DNA from 4 places in the Streptomyces sp. NPDC006552 genome. Region 2 is predicted to be linked to each of the others. Evidence: riboswitches for the same ligand, from Rfam matches in the RefSeq annotation. Region 2 holds a riboswitch; each other region holds the start of a gene.
What was found. Region 2 has a riboswitch for thiamine pyrophosphate ahead of ABZY33_RS04835 (cytosine permease). Riboswitches for the same ligand answer to the same signal wherever they lie in the genome.
Positions count from the first base shown of each region.

Region 1: another riboswitch for thiamine pyrophosphate. It lies ahead of thiC (phosphomethylpyrimidine synthase ThiC); the one in region 2 lies ahead of ABZY33_RS04835 (cytosine permease).
Region 3: another riboswitch for thiamine pyrophosphate. It lies ahead of thiO (glycine oxidase ThiO); the one in region 2 lies ahead of ABZY33_RS04835 (cytosine permease).
Region 4: another riboswitch for thiamine pyrophosphate. It lies ahead of ABZY33_RS21585 (thiamine ABC transporter substrate-binding protein); the one in region 2 lies ahead of ABZY33_RS04835 (cytosine permease).

Region 1 covers NZ_JBEXOS010000004.1:120,931-124,726, reverse strand. Annotated here, with positions in the region: gene ABZY33_RS04100 (YibE/F family protein) at 1-1,015, opposite strand, end outside; TPP riboswitch at 1,087-1,251, shown strand; gene thiC (phosphomethylpyrimidine synthase ThiC) at 1,244-3,022, shown strand; gene ABZY33_RS04090 (hypothetical protein) at 3,098-3,796, opposite strand, start outside.
Region 2 covers NZ_JBEXOS010000005.1:70,249-74,044, reverse strand. Annotated here, with positions in the region: gene ABZY33_RS04840 (methyltransferase) at 1-621, opposite strand, end outside; gene ABZY33_RS04835 (cytosine permease) at 734-2,158, opposite strand; TPP riboswitch at 2,150-2,250, opposite strand; gene ABZY33_RS04830 (aspartate/glutamate racemase family protein) at 2,361-3,062, shown strand; gene ABZY33_RS04825 (DUF4097 family beta strand repeat-containing protein) at 3,284-3,796, shown strand, end outside.
Region 3 covers NZ_JBEXOS010000091.1:18,881-22,676, reverse strand. Annotated here, with positions in the region: gene ABZY33_RS33255 (Rv2175c family DNA-binding protein) at 69-434, opposite strand; gene ABZY33_RS33250 (FAD-dependent oxidoreductase) at 515-1,747, opposite strand; TPP riboswitch at 1,909-2,022, shown strand; gene thiO (glycine oxidase ThiO) at 2,020-3,234, shown strand; gene thiS (sulfur carrier protein ThiS) at 3,231-3,431, shown strand; gene ABZY33_RS33235 (thiazole synthase) at 3,439-3,796, shown strand, end outside.
Region 4 covers NZ_JBEXOS010000037.1:42,828-46,623, forward strand. Annotated here, with positions in the region: gene rlmN (23S rRNA (adenine(2503)-C(2))-methyltransferase RlmN) at 1-1,099, shown strand, start outside; TPP riboswitch at 1,124-1,240, shown strand; gene ABZY33_RS21585 (thiamine ABC transporter substrate-binding protein) at 1,322-2,428, shown strand; gene ABZY33_RS21590 (iron ABC transporter permease) at 2,404-3,796, shown strand, end outside.

The DNA of each region.
Region 1 (3,796 bases), on a different contig from region 2:
CCCACACCGCGGACGTCTGGGTCACCGTCACATCGTCCAGGACACCGAGCGAGCCGATGATGACGCCGGCGAGCAGCAGACCACTCATGTCGATGTGCGGGTACAGGCCGTGGATCAGACCGGTGTTGTCGTCCGTGTTGCCGGTCAGCGCCGCCCAGCCGATGAACAGCGAGCCCAACAGGCCGATGAGCAGCAGCGATACGAGAGTGCCGAGGACGGCGACCGAGGTCCGGGCCGTCAGTCCGTGGCACAGGTAGAGCGCGATCAGCATGATGGCGCTCGCCCCGACGACCGCCACCACCAGCGGGTTCGACCCCTGGAGGATCGCCGGGAGGATGAACAGCGTCAGGACCAGAAAGCTCACCGCCAGCGCGACCAGAGCCATGACACCGCGCAGCCGGCCCACGACGACCACCACGACGGCGAAGATTCCGGCCAGCAGCGCCATCGGGAACTTACGGTTCACATCGGTGACCGAGTACTGCAGGTTCTCCGGTGCATCCGGCGCGTAGGCCACGATCACCCGCTGGCCCGCACGCAGTTGGCGTGGCGAGTCCGGCTGGACGACCTCGGTGAACGTGCGTCCCTTGTCCTTGCCGGTGTCGATCCGGATGGACGCCTTCCCACACGTGCCGGTGGCCTGCTGCTGCGCCGACGAGCCCTCAGCCGTGGAGGTGTCGCCGGTCGGGGTCTCCCCCGAGGCGTTCACGGACTTGCAGTCGACCTTCTCGACCGTGGAGACCGTGGCCTGCTGTGTCTGCCGGTCGAAGCCGACCCCCGTGCGCTCGTGTGCCGGGGCGCCACCGGGCCACAGGACCACCAGACCGACGACGACCGCGACGGAGAACGGCACGAGGACGGCCGCGATGACCTTGCGCAGGTGCTGGGAGACGGGCGCGGCCGGGCCGTGGCTGTGCGAATGACCGTGTCCGTGGCCACCGCCGCCAGGGCCCGACGGGCCTGGCCCGTGCGGGGGTTGGGGCGGCGGAGGCGGGGGCTGCTGGGTGGTGGTCACCGCCCGATCATCGCAAGAACGACAGGGGCCCTCTGTTCAACGCGTCCGAAGGGACGCTAGCGTGGAGGCACCTTTGCACACGCGGGAGCTCGGAGCACCGGGCTGAGAGGGCGCTGACCTTCGTCCCGGCGTGTTTCACGTGAAACAGCGTGGAGCGCCGCCGACGAACATCGCTGCGTCGACCGCCGAACCTGTTACCGGGTAATGCCGGCGTAGGGAGTAGGTCTCATGACCACAACGGACGCACGCACGCCTGTCTCCAGCGGCTCACAGCCGGAGGCCGGGAAGTCCATCGGCTGGCACAAGGGGTACATCCGGGGTTCGCGCCCCGACCTCAACGTGCCGGTCCGCCAGGTGCACCTCACCAACGGCCAGGCCGTCACGCTGTACGACACCTCCGGCCCGTACACCGATCCGACCGTCGACACCGACGTCCGCCGGGGGCTCGCCCCCCTCCGAGAGAACTGGATCATCGCCCGCGGCGACACCGAGGAGTACGCGGGCCGGCCCGCCCGTCCGGAGGACGACGGCATCAAGCACACGTCGCCGCGCGGCGGGCTGCGCAACCTCGACGCGGTCTTCCCCGGCCGGCCGCGCCAGCCGCGCCGCGGCCGGACCGGCGAGCCCGTGACCCAGCTCGCGTACGCCCGGCGAGGCGAGATCACCCCGGAGATGGAGTACGTGGCCCTCCGGGAGAACGTCGCGCCGGAGGTCGTCCGCGAGGAGATCGCGGCGGGGCGCGCGGTCCTGCCCGCCAATGTGAACCACCCGGAGATCGAGCCGATGATCATCGGCAAGCGGTTCCTGGTGAAGGTCAACGCCAACATCGGCAACTCCGCCGTCACCTCGTCCATCGAGGAGGAGGTGGAGAAGATGACGTGGGCGACCCGCTGGGGCGCCGACACCGTCATGGACCTCTCCACCGGCCGCAACATCCACACCACGCGCGAGTGGGTGCTGCGCAACTCCCCCGTCCCCATCGGCACCGTGCCGCTCTACCAGGCCCTGGAGAAGGTCGACGGCAAGGCCGAGGAGCTGACCTGGGAGATCTATAAGGACACGGTCGTCGAACAGGCCGAGCAGGGGGTGGACTACATGACGGTCCACGCCGGCGTGCGGCTGCCGTACGTCCCGCTGACCGCCAACCGCAAGACCGGCATCGTCTCGCGCGGCGGTTCGATCATGGCCGCGTGGTGCCTGGCCCACCACAAGGAGAGCTTCCTCTACGAGCACTTCGAGGAGCTGTGCGACATCCTCGCGGCGTACGACGTCACGTACTCCCTGGGTGACGGACTGCGCCCCGGCTCCATCGCCGACGCCAACGACGAGGCGCAGTTCGCCGAGCTCAGGACGCTCGGTGAGCTGAACACCGTGGCCAAGCGGCACGGTGTCCAGACCATGATCGAGGGCCCGGGCCACGTCCCGATGCACAAGATCAAGGAGAACATCGACCTCCAGCAGGAGATCTGCGAGGAGGCGCCGTTCTACACGCTCGGCCCGCTGACCACGGACGTTGCTCCGGCCTACGACCACATCACGTCCGGGATCGGCGCCGCGATGATCGCCTGGTGGGGCACGGCGATGCTCTGCTACGTCACGCCCAAGGAGCACCTGGGCCTGCCCAACCGCGACGACGTGAAGACCGGCGTCATCACGTACAAGATCGCGGCGCACGCGGCGGACCTCGCCAAGGGGCACCCGGGCGCGCAGGACTGGGACGACGCGCTCTCCGACGCCCGCTTCGAGTTCCGCTGGGAGGACCAGTTCAATCTGGCCCTCGATCCGGACACGGCCCGGGAGTTCCACGACGAGACGCTGCCCGCCGAACCGGCGAAGACCGCGCACTTCTGCTCGATGTGCGGTCCCAAGTTCTGCTCGATGAAGATCTCGCAGGACATCCGCCGCGAGCACGGCTCCACGAAGGCCGAGGTCGAGGCGGGCATGGAACAGAAGTCGAAGGAGTTCGCGGAAGCGGGCAACCGCGTCTATCTGCCGCTCGCCGACTGACCGTCCTGCGTCTCGGACAGCGGGCTCGGGGCGGGCGCCCCGAGCCCGGTCACGGCCCCGTGCCCGGCCCGGCGCTCAGTCGGGCCGGTGCTCGGGGCCGCCGTAGTCCGGGCTCGTGAAGTCCGGGCTGGAGTAGCCGGCGCGCTGTCCCGTGGCGGTGCCGCCGCCGTCGGGGCTGCTGAAACCCGGCCGGTTGTAGCCGAGCTGGGGCATGCGGCTGGGGCCGCCGCTCCGGCCGCCGAGCGCCCCGCCGGCCGGCGGCACCGCCTGCGCTTCCCGCAGGAACGGCAGGATGCCCCGCTCCAGCAACGCTTCGCCCCAGGCTTCTCTGGCGCGCGTCAGCTCCTTGTCGGCCTCGCTGTGGGCGTGGGCCGGCAGCGAGGTCGATCCGTTGCGCAGGGCCGTCAGGAGCAGGCAGACCGCGGCGACGAGGATGCCCGCGGCCGTGAGCGCCCCGAAGACCCAGCCGGCCGACAGCAGCGCGCCGGCGAAGTCCGGCGGCGGGCTGAGCATCTTCAGGACGTAACCGACCAGCAGGAATATCGCGGCCGCGGTCCCCGCGAGGACCGGGGCCAGCACGACGGCGACCGCGGCGACCCCGGGCCCCGTGGTCTCCGCGACCTCGCCGATCGTGGCGGCGAACCCCAGGGAGCTGCCGCCGCCCGCTCCGGCGGTGTTGGAGGCGCCTCCTTCGCTCGGCGGACGGACGGGCCCGGACGCGGCGCGCAGCTCGTCGCGGACCTGGGTGTAGTGCTCGTACTCGGCGGCGGCCGC
Region 2 (3,796 bases):
GTCGGAGCCGAGGTGCGGCACGTGCTCGTGCTGGAGCGCGGTGAGCGCCTCGCGGCAGCGGGCTTCCAGTCCGGCGCGGTCCGGGACGGCGTCGTCGGGCAGGAACCGGGGCATCCCGTCCAGCTCGGCGACGGCCAGGAGGCCGCCCGGGCGCAGCGCGGCGAAGACCCCCTTCAGCGCCTCGACGGGGTCGTCCAGGTGGTGCAGGGAGGCCGAGGCCCAGACGAGGTCCGCGTCGCCGACGCCGGGCAGGCCCTGGCCCGCGTCGGCCTGGAGCGGCACGACCCGTGCGCCGAGGTTCCGGGCGGCGGCGGTGCGGGTCAGCCGCTCCAGCATGGCGGCGGAGCTGTCGACGGCGGTGACCGTGGCCCCGGGGAACCGGTCGAGCAGGGCGAAGGTGCCGGTTCCGCTGCCGGCGCCGATATCCACGATGTGCCGGACGCCGCCCGCCGACAGGTCCGCGATCTTGCGCGTCGTGGCGGCGAGGTGACCGGCGAACAGCTCGGCGTCGAGGTCGAGGATCTGGGCGAGCTCGTCGTCCTGCGGCGTCGCGTCGTGGGCGTGGGTGTGGGTGTGGGCGGAGGTTCCGTGGTGGTGACCTGCGGGTCCGGGGTGCGTCATGGGTTCGACGGTACGGGCGTTCCCCTTGGCGCATAAGGTCTTGCGCATAACGCAAGAAGGTTCCGGTTCCGGCGGCGCCGTACGCAAAAACCGCAGGTGGGCGCCGCACCTGTCAGCCCCTGCCGGTACTGCCGCTCTCCCGCAGCCCGAACGGCACGTAAACGGCGAGCGCGGTGACGAAGGCGACGTAGTAGCCGAGGTCCGCGCCGTGCAGCGCCTGTGCCACGGGGCCGACGTAGAGGCTCGTGTCCATGAACGGCACCGTGGCGGCGAACGCGGCCAGGAACGCCACCAGCGCGGGCAGGACCGGCTGCCGCCGGGCCTCCTCCGCCGCGAGGTCCACGGCGGCGCCCCCGCGCGCGCGGGCGCGGGCCCGCCAGTCGACGAGGACGACCGCGACGAAGCCGGGGATCCAGTACCCCACGAACAGGAGCACGTTCTGGAAGCGGGCGGCGGTGTCCGCGGCGTGCATCCACAGCACCAGCGGGAAGCCGAGGAGAGCGGCGAGCGCGGCGGCGAGGGGGCGCGGCAGGCGGACGCCGATCACCTGGAGGGCGAGGGAGCCGCTGTAGTCGTTCATCGCGTTGCTGCACAGCGCGGCCAGCGCCACGGCCAGGAGCCCGACCGAGCCGACCACTCCCCCGCCCAGCAGCGTGTCGACGCCCTGCGCGGTCTGGTCGGTGAAGACGGACGCGCCCCACAGTCCGAGGGCCTGCACCGCGGTGAACGACACGACGACACCGGCGAGCGTGCACCAGAACATGCGGGAGGCGGAGGTGGCCCGGGGCAGGTAGCGGCTGAAGTCGCTGGCGTAGGGGGCCCAGGAGAGCGTGAGGCTCAGCGCGATGGTGGTGGTCAGGGCGAACGCACCGAGCCGGTCGGCCCCGTGGGCGCTCCCGTGGCCGGCGGGGGTGACGCCCGCATGGGCCAGGCGCAGGGCCAGGGCGCAGAAGGCGACCGCGAGGACGGCCGTCATCCACTTCTGGAGGCGGTGGATCGCCTCATAACCCAGCGCGCCGAACGCCCCCTGGGCGGCCATCATCACGAGGGCCCCCAGCCAGAACGGCCAGCCGCACAGCCGGGCGAGCGCGTCCCCGCCGAACAGTCCGATGAGCGCGTCCCAGGCGATGGAGGACAGCCACTGGAGCGTGCCCGGCACGACGACCGCCCGGCCGAACGCCAGCCGGGCCAGCGGCAGTTGACCCGCGCCGGTGCGGCTGCCCCAGGTGCCGAGATAGGCGGTGGGCACGGCTCCGAGCACGGTGCCCAGGACGACGGCCGCCAGCGCGGTGGCGAAGTCCAGGCCCAGGGCGATGCCGACGGTGCCGGTGAAGACGCCGCTCATGGTCAGGTTCGGGGCGAACCACACGGTGAACAGCCGTCCGGCGCCACCGTACCGGTGGCTCCCGGGGACCGGGGCGATGCCGCGCGATTCCGGGCGCCAGTCCCCCGGCGCGGCGGGCATCCGCCCGTCGAAGGCGGTCGCGCCCGGCCGCGGGGCGGCATGCGGTTCCGTGGAAGCGTGCGGCATCGACATCGCTGACATCCCTCCGCCAGTGCTAACTGGTTCAGGTTCTACGGGTGTGATCTCAGCCCCGTCGCGGTCGCGGGGCACCCCGTGTCGGGCAGTACCGCTGCGAAGACTAACCGCTGCCCGGGTGGGCACCGTAGCCGCCCCCGACCGCTGCGATAAGGCTTGCTTATACCCTGCCCGGCACGCGTAGAGTCCGCTTATGCGTATGAGGACCATCGGGCTGATCGGCGGCATGAGCTGGGAGTCGACGGCGGAGTACTACCGGCTGCTGAACGAGCTGACGCGCGAGCGGCTCGGCGGGCTGCACTCCGCTCCGTGCGTGCTGTACTCCGTGGACTTCGCGGAGATCGAGCGATTGCAGGTCGTGGGGGACTGGGAGGCCGCGGGCCGGATCCTCGCCGAGGCCGCCCGGCGCCTCGAAGCGGCCGGTGCGGAGCTGTTGCTCCTGTGCACGAACACGATGCACAAGGTCGCCGACCAGGTGCAGGCCGCCACGGCCGTCCCCCTGCTCCACCTGGCCGACGCGACTGCGGGCGCCGTGCGAGCGGCGGGGCTGGAGCGGGTGGGTCTGCTCGGCACCGCGTTCACCATGGAGCAGGACTTCTACCGGGGCCGGCTCGCACAGGCGGGCCTCGACGTGCTCGTCCCCGACGAGGCCGGGCGGGCCCTCGTCCACCGGGTGATCTACGAGGAGTTGTGCCTCGGCGTGGTCCGTGACGCGTCGCGCACCGCGTACCAGGAGGTCATCGCCGGGCTGGTCGCGTCCGGTGCCCAAGGGATCGTCCTGGGCTGCACCGAGATCGAGTTGCTGATCGGGGCGCAGGACAGCCCCGTCCCCGTCTTCCCCACGGCGCGGCTGCACGCGCAGGCGGCGGTGCGCGAAGCGCTGGGCGACGGTACTCCTTGAACCGCCGTCTCCACGTTTGGACCTCCCGGTTGAGGGGAGTCCGTGCGACGGCGGTCCCGATCCGAGTCCCTCCCGGGAGGGTTCGGCAGTGAGCCCGCCGCCCCGCTCTCCGCACTTATGGGCGGAGAGCGGGGCGCCTGCGCCCGCTCTACGGGTGAGCAAGGCGCCGTTCGGGGCAGTTGGTCGGGATGAAGGCTGCGATGAAGTCATCCTCCCGGCGCTTGGCCGCCGGAGCCGTCGGGTTCGCCGTGCTTCCTCTTCTGGCCGGGTGCGCAGGAGGCGGCGAGCGGCCCCGGTCCCCGGCCGAGGGCGTCGCGCCGGCCGTCTCGGGTCTGCGGCTGACGGTCACCACGGACAACGGTGTGCGCCTGCGGCCGACGGACGGTGACCGGGTGGGCGTCGATCCGGCCGTGGCCCACCACTGGTCCCGCCAGGGCCGCACCCAGGTGCTCGATCTGTCGTGCCGCGGGCACGGCCGGCCGTGCCCGCGCATGCCGGAGATCGACGTGCCCGCCGACACCGCGGTGACCGTCACCGCCCGCAACGCCGGCATCGACGCCGCCGGAGTCACCGGCGCCCTGGACCTCACCACCGTCAACGGCGATGTGACGGTGGCCGGTTCGGGCACGAAGGACGCGGCGCTGCGGCTCACGACGCGCAACGGCTCCGTGCGGGCCACCACGCTCCGCGCCGGCGGCCTGTACGCCCGGACGGTCAACGGCGACGTCACGCTC
Region 3 (3,796 bases), on a different contig from region 2:
ATGCAGGACGCCTTGGACCCCACCCCCTCCTCCCCGCGAGGCGGTGCGCACGCCGGACGGTCGTCAGATCAGACGGCGAGCGCCTGGGCGCGACGCTTCACCTCCGTGCCACGATTCTCGCTCAGGGCCTGCGCGGGCGTGCCCGGCAGGGTGGGGTCGGGGGTGAAGAGCCACTCCAGCATCTCTTCGTCGCTGAAGCCGTCGTCCCGCAGGAGCGTCAGGGTGCCGGTGAGGCCCTTGACGATCTTGTCGCCGTCGATGAAGGCGGCGGGCACGTGCAGCGCCCGGTTCTCACCACGGCGTACGGCGATCACCTGGCCCTCCTTCACCAGCTGCCGCACACGCGTCACCTCGATGCCGAACCGCTCGGCGATGTCGGGGAGGGTGAGCCAGTCGGGGACGAGAGCTTCGGTCTTTGCGTCAATCTCGGTCACGGGACAAGCCTGCCATCCCGGACCGACAGTCGGAAGCCGGGGCGGCTGACCAGGTGTTTGTGGCCGGGGGCGGGCGGCGCTCAGAGCAGGGCGGACTTCAGGGGCCGGGCCGGATCGGCGAGCCGGTCCGCGTCGAGCGCGGCGCCGGTCTCGATGAGTTTGCGGCCCTGCGCCAGGTCGCGGGGCCTGCCCACGGCCAGCACGCCCACCAGCGCGCCCGCGCGCAGCCAGCACACCGACCACGCGGCGCCGGCCGGGTCGCCGCGCCACACCGTGGTGTCGGCGGCGCGGTGGTGGCCCGCGTACTGCACGAAGCGGCCGAACTGCTCGGACCAGAAGTAGGGCACCGGGTCGTACACGGCCGGTGTCTCACCGATGATGTTCGCCGCGATCGTGCGCGGGCCCTGGAGGGCGTTGTCCCAGTGGTGGACCAGCAGCCGCTCCTGGTAGCGCCCCGAGGGGAACGACGAGCAGTCCCCCACCGCGTACACGTCGGGCCGGGAGGTGCGCAGGTGCGCGTCGGCCAGGACTTCGCGGTGGGCGCCCAGCTCGATGCCGGAGCCGGTCAGCCAGCCGGTGGCCGGGCGGGCGCCGATGCCGACGACGACGGCCCCGGCGGGCAGCCGCGTCCCGTCCTCCAGGACCACGGCGCCCGGCTCGACGGCGCGCACGCGCGCGTGGGTGCGCAGTTCGGCTCCCGCGTCCGCGTACCAGGCCGCCATGGGGGCCGCGATCTCGGCGGGCAGCGCCTCGGCCAGCGGGCGCCCGGCCGCCTCGACGACGGTGACGCGGCAGCCGGCCTCGCGGGCCGCGGTGGCGAACTCGGCGCCGATCCACCCGGCGCCCACGACCACCACGTCGTGCTGCCCGGCGAGGACCGGGCGCAGCCGCGCGGCGTCGTCGAGTGTGCGCAGCACGTGCACGGCCGGGTCGGAGCCGGTGCCGGGCAGCCGGACCGGTTCGGCGCCGGTGGCGACGACCAGGACGTCGTAGCCGACCGGGCCCGCGGCCGTGTCCAGCTCGTGGTCGCCGGTCCGCACCCCGGTGACCTCGCGGCCCAGCTCCAGGGTGACGCCGAGCGCCTCGAAGTCCACGTCGAAGGCCGAGCCGTCCGCCTTGCCCAGCAGGACGGCCTTGGACAGCGGCGGCCGGTCGTAGGGGCGGTGGGGTTCGGCGCCGAGCAGCGTGACGGCGCCGGCGAAGCCCTGTTCGCGCAGGGCCACCGCCGTCTGCACGCCGGCCATCCCCGCGCCGACGATGACGACGTGCCGCTGGTCCCGCGCTGTCCCGTTGCCGCTCCGCTGCTCGCTCACCGGGTCACCTTAGGCACCTGATCTTGCGTCGGTCAGCGATGCGGACCACTCCCGTGCCGTGACGTCCTGCACACGTGTCACCGGTTTAGCGGGCGCGGGGGCGGAGCAGGACGGGCGACCGTACTTACTGCGGCTCGCCGGCAGGAGTTAGGGTGACGGCGTAAAGCACTCGCGGGAGCCCGTACGCAGCGGGCTGAGAGGGAGGCTGGAGCGGCCTCCGACCGTACGAACCTGATCCGGGTCATGCCGGCGAAGGGAGGGGCTGGACGCCCATGCCGCGTACTCCGTCCGAAGCCACCGACGTCCTGGTCGTCGGGGGCGGCATCATCGGTCTGGTCACCGCCTGGCGGTCCGCGCAGCGCGGTCTGTCGGTCGCGGTCGTGGACCCCGCGCCGGGCGGCGGGGCCGCCCAGGTGGCGGCCGGCATGCTGGCCGCCGTCACCGAACTCCATTACGGCGAGCAGACGTTGCTCGGCCTCAATGTCGCCTCCGCGCGCCGCTATCCGCAGTTCGCCGCCGAGCTGTCCGAGGCGTCCGGCCAGGACCTCGGCTACCGCGCGTGCGGCACGCTGGCGGTCGCGCTGGACGCGGACGACCGGGCGCACCTGCGTGAACTGCACGCTCTGCAACAGAAGTCGGGGCTGGAGTCCGAGTGGCTGTCGGGCCGTGACTGCCGCCGCCTGGAGCCGATGCTCGCGCCGGGCGTGCGCGGGGGCCTGCGGGTCGACGGGGACCACCAGATCGACCCGAGAAGGCTCGCGAGCGCCCTCGTGACGGCCTGCGAGCGCGCGGGCGTCACGTTCCACCGGCGGTGGGCCGAGCGGCTCCATGTGGTCCGGGACCGGGCGTGCGGGGTGGTCCTCTCCGGTGACGGCGGCTCCGCGCCGGGCGCCGCCCTGCTCGCGGCCGACCAGATCGTGCTCGCGGCGGGCAGCCACAGCGGGCGGCTCGCGGGCGTCCCGGACGAGGTGGTGCCGCCGGTCCGCCCGGTCAAGGGCCAGGTCCTGCGCCTCACGGTGCCTCCGGGGTACGCGCCGTTCCTCAGCCGCACGGTCCGCGCGGTCGTCCGCGGCAGCCACCTGTACCTGGTGCCGCGCGTCAACGGTGAACTCGTCGTGGGCGCCACCAGCGAGGAACTGGGCTGGGACACCACGGTCACCGCGGGCGGCGTCTACGAGCTGCTGCGGGACGCCCACGAACTCGTCCCCGGCATCACGGAACTGCCGCTGACCGAGACCTGCGCGGGTCTGCGCCCCGGTTCGCCGGACAACGCCCCGCTGCTCGGCCCGACCGCCCTGCCCGGCCTCCTCCTGGCCACCGGCCACCACCGCAACGGCGTCCTGCTCACCCCGGTCACCGGGGACGTCATGGCGCAGGTCCTGGCCACCGGTGAACTCCCGGAGGAGGCCGCGGCGTTCACGCCCGGCCGGTTCTGCGGCCGGGTCCCCGGTGACCTCAGTGACGCCTCTCTGGAGCAGCCCGTATGAACGTCTTGCTCAACGGCGAGCCGCGCGCGGTGGCCGCCGGTCTCACCCTCGAAGCCCTCGTCACCACCCTCACCGCAGCGCACTCCGGCGTCGCCGCCGCCCTGAACGAGACCGTCGTCCCGCGCGCCCAGTGGGCCGCGACGGCGCTCCGTGACGGGGACCGCGTCGAAGTACTCACCGCCGTACAAGGAGGCTGACTCGTCCATGGCCGACGACGCTTTCGTCCTCGGGGGCACCACCTACTCCTCGCGCCTGATCATGGGCACGGGAGGCGCCCCGAGCCTCGACATCCTGGAACGCTCCCTGGCCGCTTCCGGCACCGAACTCACCACCGTGGCGATGCGCCGCGTGAACGCCTCGGTGCACGGCTCGGTCCTGTCGGTCCTGGAGAGACTCGACATCCAGGTCCTGCCCAACACGGCGGGCTGCTTCACCGCGGGCGAGGCGGTCCTCACCGCCCGCCTCGCGCGGGAGGCGCTCGGCACCAGCCTGGTGAAGCTGGAGGTCATCGCCGACGAACGCACGCTGCTGCCGGACCCGGTCGAGACCCTGGACGCCGCCG
Region 4 (3,796 bases), on a different contig from region 2:
GCCCGGAGAACTCACTTTCGTCGCCCCCCGCGCAGCCAAGAAGCCGCCGCGGCACCTCGCCGACCTCTCGCCCGCCGAGCGGAAGGAAGCCGTCGCCGCGATCGGGGAGAAGCCGTTTCGCGCCAAGCAGCTGTCGCAGCACTACTTCGCGCGGTACGCGCACGACCCCGCCGAGTGGACCGACATCCCCGCCGGGTCGCGCGAGAAGCTGCGGGAGGCGTTGCTGCCCGAGCTGATGACCGTCGTGCGGCACCTCTCGACCGACCAGGACACCACGCGCAAGACCCTGTGGCGGCTGTTCGACGGGACGCTCGTCGAGTCCGTGCTGATGCGCTACCCGGACCGTGTGACGATGTGCATCTCGTCGCAGGCCGGGTGCGGGATGAACTGTCCGTTCTGCGCCACCGGGCAGGCCGGTCTCGACCGGAACCTGTCGACCGGCGAGATCGTGCACCAGATCGTCGACGGGATGCGGGCGCTGCGCGACGGGGAGATCCCCGGCGGCCCGGCGCGGCTGAGCAACATCGTCTTCATGGGGATGGGCGAGCCGCTCGCCAACTACAAGCGCGTCGTGCAGGCCATCCGCGCGCTGACCGACCCCGAGCCGGACGGGCTCGGCCTCTCGCAGCGCGGCATCACCGTGTCGACGGTCGGGCTCGTCCCTGCCATCAACCGGTTCGCCGACGAGGGCTTCAAGTGCCGTCTCGCCATCTCGCTGCACGCCCCCGACGACGAGCTGCGCGACACCCTCGTACCGGTCAACACACGGTGGAAGGTGCGGGAGGTGCTCGACGCCGGGTTCGAGTACGCGGCCAGGTCCGGGCGCCGGCTCTCCATCGAGTACGCGCTGATCCGCGACATCAACGACCAGGCGTGGCGCGGCGACCGGCTCGGCCGGATGCTCAAGGGCAAGCCGGTGCACGTCAACCTCATCCCGCTCAACCCGACGCCCGGCTCGAAGTGGACCGCCTCGCGGCCCGAGGACGAGAAGGCGTTCGTCGACGCGATCGCCGCGCACGGGGTGCCCGTCACCATCCGCGACACCCGTGGCCAGGAGATCGACGGGGCGTGTGGTCAGCTCGCCGCCACCGAGCGGTAGCCTGGGGCCCGTACCCACATCTTCATATTCCGACAGGGGAGCGCCACAGCGCTGAGAGTGCGGCACCGAAGCAGGACAGGCCGCAGACCCTCTGAACCTCGCCCGGGTCATTCCGGGTAGGAAGTTCGGTCATCACTCATGCTGTTGCGCCCTGCCCGGCGGTCCTCAGGGGTCGCCGGGCAGGGCCGCGTCTTCTCCTGGTCATTCCAGGAGGAATTCGTAATGAGCACCACCAGCACCACCAGCACCACGCGTAGGACGACGTCCGTGGTCGTCGCCGTCGGCTGCGTCCTCGGGATGCTCGCGCTGTCCGCCTGCGGGTCGTCCGGCGAAGGGACCTCCGGTGAGTCCGCGACCGTCACCCTCGTCAGCCACGACTCGTGGGCCGTCTCCAAGAACGTCCTGAAGGACTTCGAGAAGAAGTCCGGCTACCAGGTCAAGGTGCTGGAGGACGGCGACGCCGGGCAGGCCGTCAACAAGGCGATCCTGTCCAAGGGGAACCCGCAGGGCGACGTCTTCTTCGGTGTCGACAACACCTTGCTGTCCCGTGCGCTCGACAACGGGATCTTCGCCCCGTACCGGGCCAAGGGACTGGAACGGGTGCCCAGCGAGTACCAGCTCGACGTCGCGAAGCACCGCGTCACCCCGGTCGACACCGGCGACATCTGCGTCAACTACGACAAGGAGTACTTCGCGCGGCACAAGCTGGCGGTGCCGTCCTCGTTCGCCGATCTGGCCAAGCCCGCGTACAAGAACCTGCTGGTCACCGAGAACGCGGCCACCTCCTCGCCCGGCCTCGGCTTCCTGCTCGGCTCCGCCGCGAAGTACGGCGGCGACGGCTGGCAGGGGTACTGGAAGAAGCTCGTCGCCAACGGCGTGCAGGTCGTCGACGGCTGGGACCAGGCCTACAACGAGGAGTTCAGCGGCAGCGCCGGCGGCAAGAAGGCCGGCGGCGAGCGTCCGCTCGTCGTCTCGTACGCCTCCTCGCCGCCCGCCGAGGCGATCTACGCCGACCCGCAGCCGAAGACGTCGCCGGTCGGGGTCGCCACCGGGACCTGCTTCCGGCAGGTCGAGTTCGCCGGGCTGCTCGACGGGGCGAAGAACGAGAAGGGCGGCCGGGCGCTGCTCGACTTCCTGATCTCGAAGGAGTTCCAGCAGGACATGCCGCTCAACATGTTCGTCGACCCGGTGACCGAGGACGCCTCCGCGCCCGCCGACTACCGCAAGTACGCGGTGCGGGTCGGGGACCCCGAGACCATGAGCCCGCGCACGATCGCGGACCACCGGGACGACTGGGTCAAGTCGTGGACCTCGCTCGTCCGCAAGTGACCGCCACGGTCCGGCCGCGCGGCGGGAGCGCGGCGCGGCTCGGCCTGATGGCGGTGCCCGTCGCGTTCTTCGCCGTCTTCTTCGCCTACCCGGTCCTCGCCATCGTCCGGCGGGGGCTGCTCGTCGGCGGCGCCTGGCAGTTCGGGCGGATCGTGGACGTGCTGGGGCAGTCCGACATCCGGCACGTCCTGTGGTTCACGGTCTGGCAGGCCCTCGCCTCGACCGCCCTGACGCTACTGATCGGGCTGCCGGGCGCGTACGTGTTCGCCCGGCTCGACTTTCCCGGCAAGCAGCTGCTGCGGGCCGTCGTCACCGTGCCGTTCGTCCTGCCGACCGTCGTCGTGGGCACGGCGTTCCTGGCGCTGCTCGGCCGGGGCGGGCTGCTCGACGCGGTGTGGGGCGTACGGCTCGACACCACGGTGTGGGCGATCCTGCTCGCGCACGTCTTCTTCAACTACGCCGTGGTCGTGCGGACCGTCGGCGGGCTGTGGGCGCAGCTCGATCCGCGGCAGGAGGAGGCCGCGCGGATGCTCGGCGCCTCCCGGTTCGCGGCCTGGCGCACGGTGACGCTGCCCGCCCTCGGACCGGCCGTGGCGGCGGCGGCCCTGATGGTCTTCCTGTTCACCTTCACCTCCTTCGGGGTCGTGCAGATCCTCGGCGGCCCCGGTTACTCCACGCTCGAAGTGGAGATCTACCGGCAGACCGCGCAGATCTTCGACCTGTCGACCGCCGCCGTCCTGACGCTCGTGCAGTTCGTCGCGGTGGGGCTCATCCTGGCCGTGCACGCCTGGAGCGCGCGGCGCCGCGAGAGCGCGCTGCGGCTCGTCGACGCCGCGCACACGGCGCGCAGACCGCGCGGCGCGGGCCAGCGCGCGCTCCTCGCCGGCGTCCTCGCGACCGTCGCCGTCCTGATCCTCCTGCCGCTCGGCGTGCTCGTGCAGCGCTCCCTGGACACACCGGGCGGGTACGGGTTCGGCTACTACCGGGCGCTCGGCGACGCCGACGGCGGGACCTTCCTCGTGCCGCCGATCGACGCCGTCGGGAACTCCCTGGAGTACGCGCTCGCCGCCACCGGCATCGCGCTCGTCATCGGCGGCCTCGCCGCGGCGGCGCTGACCCGCCGCGCGGGCCGCCTGGTCCGCGGGTTCGACGCCCTGCTGATGCTGCCGCTCGGCGTCTCCGCGGTGACCGTCGGGTTCGGGTTCCTGATCACCCTCGACAAGCCGCCGCTGGACCTGCGAGCCTCCTGGATCTTGGTGCCGCTCGCCCAGGCCCTGGTCGGCGTCCCGTTCGTCGTACGGACCATGCTGCCGGTGCTGCGGGCCGTGGACGGGCGGCTGCGGGAGGCCGCCGCCGTGCTCGGGGCCT